3 regions of the Photobacterium sp. DNB22_13_2 genome follow, and region 3 is predicted to be linked to each of the others. Evidence: predicted binding sites of a transcription regulator. Region 3 holds the regulator's gene; each other region holds the start of a gene.
The links. Region 3 encodes CRP, which controls carbon source genes, mostly activating them, when cyclic AMP is high. Its sites were predicted from a motif close to TGTGANNNNNNTCACA; they were not measured.
Positions count from the first base shown of each region.

Region 1: the regulator CRP is predicted to act here: its motif matches at 1,689-1,704, upstream of typA (translational GTPase TypA).
Region 2: the regulator CRP is predicted to act here: its motif matches at 2,033-2,048, upstream of ACVA58_RS26800 (CTP synthase).

Region 1 covers NZ_JBNNXU010000023.1:54,147-57,432, reverse strand. Annotated here, with positions in the region: gene typA (translational GTPase TypA) at 1-1,588, opposite strand, end outside; gene glnA (glutamate--ammonia ligase) at 2,073-3,286, shown strand, end outside.
Region 2 covers NZ_JBNNXU010000035.1:13,991-17,276, reverse strand. Annotated here, with positions in the region: gene eno (phosphopyruvate hydratase) at 1-230, opposite strand, end outside; gene ACVA58_RS26800 (CTP synthase) at 311-1,951, opposite strand; gene mazG (nucleoside triphosphate pyrophosphohydrolase) at 2,149-2,958, opposite strand; gene relA (GTP diphosphokinase) at 3,040-3,286, opposite strand, start outside.
Region 3 covers NZ_JBNNXU010000011.1:50,741-54,026, reverse strand. Annotated here, with positions in the region: gene ACVA58_RS16430 (2-oxoadipate dioxygenase/decarboxylase family protein) at 13-810, shown strand; gene ACVA58_RS16425 (hypothetical protein) at 904-1,092, opposite strand; gene crp (cAMP-activated global transcriptional regulator CRP) at 1,279-1,911, opposite strand; gene ACVA58_RS16415 (OsmC family protein) at 2,183-2,587, shown strand; gene ACVA58_RS16410 (phosphoribulokinase) at 2,747-3,286, opposite strand, start outside.

The DNA.
Region 1 (3,286 bases), on a different contig from region 3:
TACCGATAACCTGGCCTTCGTAAACTTCGTCGGCGTGCTCAGCAAACAGACGACCACGCTCTTGCAGGTTAAACAACGCATAAGTTAGCGCTTTACCTGTTGCGTTCGAAATAAGAACACCGTTGTTACGCTGACCAATAATGCCACCTTTATGTGGACCATAGTGATCAAACGTGTGGTACATAAGACCAGAACCTGAAGTCAATGTCAGGAATTCCGTTTGGAAACCGATGAGGCCACGAGAAGGCATCATGAAGTCCATACGTACACGGCCTTTACCATCTGGAGACATATCAGTCAGCTCACCTTTACGCAGGCCGATGTTCTCCATGATTCCACCTTGGTGCTCTTCTAGCACGTCGATAGTCACAGTTTCGTATGGTTCCATCAGCTGACCATCTTCTTCTTTGATGATAACTTCTGGACGTGATACTGCTAGCTCAAAACCTTCACGGCGCATGTTTTCGATCAGGATAGACAGGTGAAGTTCACCACGGCCTGAAACACGGAAACGATCTGGGTTATCAGTTTCTTCAACGCGAAGTGCAACGTTGTGTACCAATTCTTTCTGTAGGCGCTCAAGGATGTTACGCGAAGTAACGAACTTACCTTCTTTACCCGCGAACGGAGAGGTGTTGACCTGGAAAGTCATGGTTACAGTTGGCTCATCAACAGACAGAGCAGGCAGAGCCTCAACCGCGTTCACATCACAGATAGTGTCAGAGATTTTCAGTTCACCAAGACCTGTGATTGCAATGATGTCGCCCGCCGTTGCTTTTTCAACTTCGTGACGCTCAAGGCCTAGGTAACCAAGTACTGTACCTACTTTACCGTTACGAGTCTTACCGTCAGCACCCACAATAGTAACCTGCTGGTTAGGTACTACTGAGCCACGCGTTACACGAGCAACACCGATAACACCCACGTAAGAGCTGTAGTCAAGCTGAGAGATTTGCATCTGTAGGCTGCCATCAACGTCAACACTTGGGGCGTCAACCGTATCAACAACCGCTTGGAACAATGGCTCCATGTTCTCGCCAACTTCGCCTTCATCCATTGTTGCCCAGCCATTAAGAGCTGAAGCATAAACAGTCGTGAAGTCTAGCTGCTCATCTGTTGCACCAAGGTTGTCGAACAGGTCGAATACTTGATCCATAACCCACTCAGGACGTGCGCCCGGACGGTCGATTTTGTTGATAACAACGATAGGCTTAAGGCCGTGGGCAAACGCTTTCTGAGTTACGAAACGCGTCTGAGGCATAGGGCCGTCAACAGCATCAACAATCAGTAGTACAGAGTCAACCATCGACATGATACGCTCAACTTCACCACCGAAGTCGGCGTGTCCTGGGGTATCTACGATGTTGATACGGTAATCATTCCAGTTAATCGCTGTGTTCTTAGCAAGAATGGTAATACCACGCTCTTTTTCGATGTCGTTGGAATCCATTACGCGTTCTTCAACTTCACCGCGAGACTCTAACGTGCCAGACTGCTGAAGCAGTTTGTCAACCAGGGTGGTTTTACCGTGGTCAACGTGCGCAATAATTGCGATATTTCTTAATTTATCGATCTGTGGATTAGACATGGATTCACATTCACTCAGAACATGCAGCGACCGGATGGCGCTACTTGGTTAAAAAAACGGCTCATAATCTAACAGATTTTACTCCAAAACCCACGTAATATGTGATTTATATCACCGCCTTTTTCATTCTGCCTGCTTTATTCATGCTTTTTGCTACATCGCTGGCCGCCAAAGCCCCCTTACAAATGCCTTTTCGATCCATTTTTCCCTGGCAAGCCAATTGACAATATGTCGCGCTGGGCTAATGTAGATACGCGCACCATTAAAGGGATAACAGGCTCAAATGCACCATAACGGTGCAACCACTCCCTATAATGGTGCAAACAAAGGACGAATTCAGCCCGGAATACTTGCCAAGTGCGCTATTTTGGGGCTTTTAAAAGTTGGCACAGTTATCGCATTGTATTTTAGCAATAGAGCGAAATACGCTCGTTTCTAATTTATTGCGGCCTGATGCCCAATCTAACACCGGAGGTTATTCAAGATGTCAGTAGAAAACGTACTTGCGCTGATCCAGGAAAACGAAGTTAAGTTTGTTGACCTACGCTTTACCGATACCAAAGGTAAAGAGCAGCACATCTCTATCCCATCCCACCAGATCGATGCTGACTTCTTTGAAGAAGGCAAAATGTTCGATGGCTCTTCTGTTGCAGGTTGGAAAGGTATCAATGAATCAGACATGGTGATGATGCCGGATGCAGCTAGCGCGGTACTTGACCCATTCACAGAGGATGCAACACTGAACATCCGCTGTGACATCCTTGAGCCAGCAACAATGCAAGGTTACGATCGTGACCCTCGCTCTATCGCTAAGCGTGCAGAAGACTTTATGCGCGCAACAGGCCTTGCTGATAACGTACTTGTTGGTCCTGAGCCAGAGTTCTTCCTATTTGATGACGTGAAGTTCAACACTGACATGTCAGGCTCTTTCTTCAAGATCGATGACGTAGAAGCGGCATGGAATACAGGCTCAGATTTCGATGGCGGTAACAAAGGCCACCGTCCTGGCGTGAAAGGTGGTTATTTCCCAGTAGCACCGGTTGATTCATCGCAAGACATTCGTTCTGCAATGTGTTTAATCATGGAAGAAATGGGCCTAGTTGTTGAAGCTCACCACCATGAAGTAGCGACTGCGGGTCAGAATGAGATCGCAACACGCTTCAACACCCTAACGACGAAAGCTGATGAAATCCAAGTGTACAAGTACGTTGTTCACAACGTAGCACACGCATTTGGTAAGACAGCAACCTTCATGCCTAAGCCACTAGTTGGTGATAACGGCAGCGGTATGCACGTTCACATGTCTCTAGCAAAAGATGGTCAAAACCTGTTTGCGGGTGACAAATACGGCGGCCTTTCTGAGATGGCGCTTTACTACATCGGCGGTATCATCAAGCACGCACGTGCAATCAACGCCTTTGCTAACCCAGCAACAAACTCGTACAAGCGTCTAGTTCCTGGCTTTGAAGCACCAGTAATGCTGGCTTACTCTGCACGTAACCGTTCAGCGTCAATCCGTATCCCAGTGGTACCAAGCCCGAAAGCACGTCGTATCGAAGTACGTTTTGGTGACCCAGCAGCGAACCCATACCTAGCATTCGCAGCAATGCTGATGGCAGGCCTAGATGGTATCCAGAACAAGATTCACCCAGGTGAAGCAATGGATAAAGACTTGTACGACCTACCAGCAGAAGAAGC
Region 2 (3,286 bases), on a different contig from region 3:
TCCGCGATTGGGCCGTTCACAGCTTCAACAGCTTTAAGAACACCTTTACCTAGGAAACGAGACTTGTCACCGTCGCGTAGCTCAAGAGCTTCACGAGAACCAGTTGATGCGCCAGATGGAGCAGCAGCCATACCTACGAAACCGCCTTCTAGGTGAACTTCAGCTTCTACAGTTGGGTTACCACGTGAATCAATGATTTCACGACCTAGAACTTTAACGATCTTAGACATTGTGTTTCCTCTTGCTTTATCTTGAAATTAAAAGCTAAAAAAATAGCTGCAGCCATCACTGCTACAGCTATCCGTAATCCTTACTTGTTAAGTTCACCGCGCTGGTTATCGCCAGCAGCCTTCACGAAACCTTCAAACAGAGGGTGACCATCGCGAGGGGTCGAGGTGAACTCAGGGTGGAACTGAGCAGCCACAAACCATGGGTGGTTAGGGATCTCAATAATTTCCACCAATTTCTTGTCTGATGACAGACCAGAAATCTTCAGACCTGCTTTCTCTAGGCGAGGAAGTAGGTTGTTGTTTACTTCATAGCGGTGACGGTGACGCTCATGTACTGTTGGGTTACCGTATAGCTCACGCGCTTTAGAACCTTCAGCCAAGTGACATAGCTGAGAACCCAGACGCATTGTACCGCCAAGATCCGATTTTTCAGTACGCTCTTCAACGTTACCTTCGCCGTCAACCCACTCGGTGATTAAACCAACCACTGGGTGCTTAGACTGGGCGTCGAACTCTGTAGAGTGTGCACCCTCAAGGCCTGCCACGTTACGGGCAAACTCAATCAGTGCTACTTGCATACCTAGACAGATGCCAAGGTACGGAATTTTGTTTTCACGGGCGTATTGTGCAGTTTGGATTTTACCTTCTACACCACGACCGCCGAAGCCACCAGGAACCAAGATAGCGTCAAGGCCTTCCAGTACTTCTGTACCTTTAGACTCAACATCCTGAGAATCAACATACTTGATCTTCACTGACAGACGGTTCTTAAGACCGGCATGTTTCAGTGCTTCATTCACTGACTTGTACGCATCTGGTAGTTCGATGTACTTACCCACCATACCGATAGTCACTTCGGCTGTTGGGTTTGCTTCTTCGTAGATCACCTGTTCCCACTCAGTCAGATCTGCGTCTGGGGCTGTAATGCCAAAGCGCTGACAAACCAAGTCATCCAGGCCTTGAGCCTTGATAAGCTGTGGGATCTTGTAGATAGAATCTACGTCTTTCATTGAGATAACTGCTTTTTCCTGCACGTTACAGAACAATGCGATTTTCGCACGCTCGTTAGCAGGGATGTTACGGTCAGAACGACATACTAGGATGTCAGGCTGGATACCGATAGAAAGCAGCTCTTTAACAGAGTGCTGAGTTGGCTTGGTTTTCACTTCGCCAGCAGCAGCCAAGTATGGAACAAGCGTCAGGTGCATGAACATTGCACGTTCACGGCCTAGCTCAACCGCTAGCTGACGGATTGCTTCCATAAATGGTAGAGATTCGATATCACCTACAGTGCCGCCAACTTCGACGATAGCTACGTCGTGGCCTTCTGCGCCTGCAATAACACGTTCTTTGATCGCATTGGTGATGTGTGGGATAACCTGAATCGTTGCACCTAGGTAGTCACCACGACGCTCTTTACGCAGTACATCGGCGTAAACACGTCCCGCAGTGAAGTTATTGCGCTTAGTCATCTTGGTACGGATGAAACGCTCATAGTGACCTAGGTCAAGGTCAGTCTCTGCACCGTCTTCCGTTACGAATACTTCACCATGCTGAATTGGGCTCATTGTGCCTGGGTCAACGTTGATGTAAGGGTCTAGTTTCATCATAGTCACGTTAAGACCACGCGCTTCTAGAATAGCCGCCAGCGATGCTGCAGCAATACCTTTACCTAGTGAGGATACGACCCCGCCCGTAACAAAAATGTAATTCGTCGTCATGTTTTACCTGGAAGATTGGTATAGAGGATAAAATGTATCTGGACGGGAAATTAGTATACCAGACACACTTTATTGCCACAACGTGAAAACTATCACAGCACGTTTGGTTTTTTTTTGTCTCAAATCAATTCTACTAAACTAGATGACTATAGATTGAGCATTCATCCGTGCGACTGCCACTATCTCCCCCACCTCGCTTACTTTGTCTTCAGCTCGTTACGCTTGACCTCATCCCAGATAGCGTCCAAATATTCTAGGGAGCAATCGTCAAAGCACCTCCCTCTTTCTAGCACAGTTTTCTCCACTTCGCGAAAACGGCGCTCGAATTTCTGGTTGGCTTTCTTCAGAGCCACTTCCGGTTTGACCTGCACATGACGGCTGAAGTTGGCGACAGCAAACAACAAATCCCCCATTTCTTCTTCGATTTTACCTTGATCGGGTGACACTTGAATGACCTCTTCCATCACCTCTTCAATCTCTTCATGCACCTTGCCGACCACCGGCCCTAGGGTGTCCCAATCAAATCCGTGCTTGGCACAGCGCTTCTGGATTTTATCGGCCCGGATAAGCGCAGGCATAGCTTGCGGGATGTTAGCCAGCACACTGGTATCCTCTCCTTTGACTGAGCGCTCCTTGGCTTTCTCCGCTTCCCAATTGGCATTGATCTCTGCCTCATTGGCAAACTCAGTATCAGCAAACACATGCGGATGACGACGGGTCAGCTTCTCGTTGATACCACGGACCACATCATCAAAATCAAACAACCCCTGCTCTTTGCCAAGCTGACTGTAGAAAATCACTTGGAACAACAGATCACCGAGCTCCTCACGCACATCATCCCAATTCTGCTGCTCGATAGCATCAGCCACTTCGTAAGCTTCTTCCAGGGTATGCGGCACAATGGAGGAAAAGGTCTGTTTCAAGTCCCAAGGGCAACCCTGCTGTGGGTCACGCAACGTAGTCATAATCTCAACCAATTGCTCAATGGGCGCTTTGTTCTCGCTCATACTGTGATTTCCTTTCTTTGGCTAAAAAAAAGCGGGTCGCCTTCGCTTCCCGCTTCAAATAGTTATGTTCTGATTGCCATTTTAGTGCAATCGCTTGGCCTCGGCGACATCTCTCACCTGCTCGATACGCTTGAGGACCCGGCTCAAGACCTCAAGGTCGGTTAATTCGAGGTCGAAATCCATGATCGACATCTGCTTCTTGTAATCGACTCGGCTCTTCATTCCGGCCACTTTGACTTTTTCGTTGGCCAAAGTGTTGGTGAGCTCCTTGAGCAGACCGTTACGCTCAGCGGCCGTCACTCGGACAGTAATATGGTAATTGCCGACA
Region 3 (3,286 bases):
GATAGCGAGCACATGGAAAGGGTAGAGCAACTATTTGCCGGGTTATGGGAGGATTATATCCAGCGCCTATGCCCATCAGCCGCTCAGGTTCATGATCTGCTGACCGAAGAAGAGCCGCTGCTTAATGATCATATTGCGCTGCGAACATTTAACCTACCGAAGGTCGGGCTTGATCGACTGGCGGCGCCGTTCATTGCCATTGGCTACAAGCCGTGTGGCCGCTATCATTTCGAAGCCAAGAAATTATATGCCGAACATTTCGAGCATCCGAACCCATTGGCACCCAAAGTGTTTATCAGTGAGCTGATGGTGGGTCAGTTTAGCTCGCTGTTGCAGCAGACGGTCAGGGAACTGGTCGAACAGGTGCCTGAGCAGGCCATGCGAGATCCTGCCTTCCTCTATGGCGGGCGGTTGTGGGATCTGGACTATGCGACCTATGAGTTGCTGGCGGCAGAAAGCGAATATGCTGGCTGGTTAGCCGCCCATGGTTTTGGTGCCAACCACTTTACTGTTAGCCTGAACCAGCTGGAGCAGTTTACCGAGGTGGCTGAGGTCAATCACTTGCTGCGCCACAACGGGTTTGAGATCAACAGCGCTGGCGGTGATGTTAAAGGTAGCCCCGAGGTGATGCTTGAACAGTCATCGACCATGGCTGATAGAGTTGAGGTTGGGTTTCTCGATGGCGTTCATAGCATACCGGGCGGGTTCTATGAGTTTGCCAAGCGCTATCCGAAAGATGACGGTGAGCTGTATACCGGCTTTGTCGAGGCGTCGGCAGATAAGATCTTCGAAAGTACGGATGCCAGCTAAATCAGAGTAACCTGTCTGAAGTCAGGCGATCTAGTCTGCATAATGTAAGCGCCTGTGGCTAATGCGGTCACAGGCGTTTTCATGTGTCTGGATTTAGTGCTTGAGGCTATCGAGTGGATACCCCAGTTGGGACTCCGGTGTATGGCGTTTCACCTTCTCATGTTGCTCAAGGTAGTGGCGGCTGTCACTGAAACCTGTCAACTCAACGGTATCGGGTAGCGGCGAAATGACTCCACGCTGGATGTGGTGGGAGCGATGTGGTGAAAAGCGTTCGATGTCCATACCGGTATTCCATTACAGGTGATGAGGATTGATATGCACAATGTAGCACTAAGTTGCGTAGATACAAGAACAAAAAGAGTGATGGAGTAGACAGTAATGCCCTGTAAGTATGAAAGTGGGCGTGATGGGCAATAAAAAAAGCCGCATAGTGCGGCTTTTTGAGTATCTGTTAGTAAACTGGGTTGTTTAGCGTGTGCCGTAAACAACGATAGTTTTACCATGGGCAGAAATCAGGTTCTGCTCTTCTAGCATCTTCAAGATACGACCAACAGTCTCACGGGAACAACCAACGATCTGGCCGATTTCCTGACGGGTGATCTTGATTTGCATACCGTCTGGGTGAGTCATTGCATCTGGCTGTTTAGCCAGGTTCAATAGTGTCTGCGCGATACGGCCTGTTACATCCAGGAATGCCAAGTCACCGACTTTCTGGCTAGTCACCTGAAGGCGGCTTGCCATTTGCGCAGAAAGGCGCATCAGGATATCTGGGTTAACTTGGATAAGCTGGCGGAACTTCTTGAAAGAAATTTCTGCAACTTCACAAGGGGTCTTAGCTCGAACCCAAGCGGTACGCTCTTGGCCTTCTTCGAATAGGCCTAACTCACCGATGAAGTCACCTTGGTTTAGGTAAGACAGGATCATTTCCTTACCTTCTTCATCCTTGATCAGGACCGCAACAGAACCTTTTACGATGTAATAGAGCGTTTCCGCTTTTTCACCCGCATGGATCAAAGTACTCTTTGAAGGGTATTTATGAATGTGGCAATGGGAAAGAAACCACTCTAGAGTTGGATCTGTTTGAGGTTTACCTGGAACCATATTACTAACTTCCTCTGCGTTTGTTGCCCAACAACGACGTCCATTAAAAATGTGGCTGGGCCTAATCATAATTAGCTCGTCGTTTAGGATATTCAGTCAACCGCTGGGCTGCAAGCTCACGTGAATAATTAGTTCAGATTTTATCTTTTTTCGGCGCGCTTTTCTTGATATTGATCTATGTGAAATGGCCATTTTGTAGTCATAAGTGTGCACATGATCACACAGTTGCTAGATTGTGCCGAAACCCTCTATAAGTTGTAAGGAGAAACCAATGCAATCACGAGTGAAATGGGTCGAAAATATGACCTTTCTAGGGCAGTCAAATTCCGGCCACAGCGTGGTGATGGATGGCAATGGTGGCGAAAAAGCACCGAGCCCAATGGAGCTGGTACTGATGGCTGCGGGTGGGTGTAGTTCGGTAGATGTGGTGGATGGGCTTAAATCTGCCGGGCAGAAAATCACCGGTTGCGAAGCGCAAATCAATTCGGTTCGCCGCGAGCAGGCACCACGTATTTTTACCACCGCTAATTTGCATTTTGTGGTGACAGGTGAAAACCTGGATGAAGCCGTTGTGGCAAAAACTGTGGCCGACTCGTTGGAAAAATACTGCTCAGTGTGCCTTATGCTAGGTGAAGGGGTCGAGATGACTCACTCATATGAGGTGATAGAAGAGTAAGCGCTTGGAGACGGAATCCTAGTTCCTAGGAAAAGCAGGCAGAGCGAAAGAGCGCGATATTTTTTTAGGTCTTTAGGGGGGGCAGGACTCAGGACCCCATAAAACTCTAAGTAGCGAGTAGCTAATCAGCTCTCGCTACTTCATTTATATAACCTTGGACTATCCGATTTTCCCTGTATCAATCAGCTGTTGGATAAGTGGCCGCATGATCAATTCCATCGCAAAACTCATTTTTCCGCCGGGCACTACCAAGGTGTTGTGGCGCGACATAAACGACCCTTGGATCATCGACAGCAAGTAAGGGAAATCAACTTTCTTGATCCCGCGGAAGCGGATCACCACAAAGCTTTCGTCCAGACTTGGAATTGCCTTGGCACTGAACGGGTTGGAGGTATCGACTGTCGGTACCCGCTGGAAGTTGATGTGGGTACGGGAGAACTGCGGGGTGATGTAATTCAGGTAGTCATCCATCGAGCGCACAATAGATTCCATTACCGCCTCACGGGAGTGGCCACGATCCCGGGTATCCCGGACTATTTTCTGGATCCATTCCAGGTTGACGATCGGTACCATACCGATTAGCAAATCAACATGCTGGGCGGCATTGACCTCACCATCGACCACACCGCCGTGTAGACCTTCATAGAACAATAGGTCGGTATTTTCCGGTAGAGTCTGCCAAGGTGTGAAGGTCCCAGG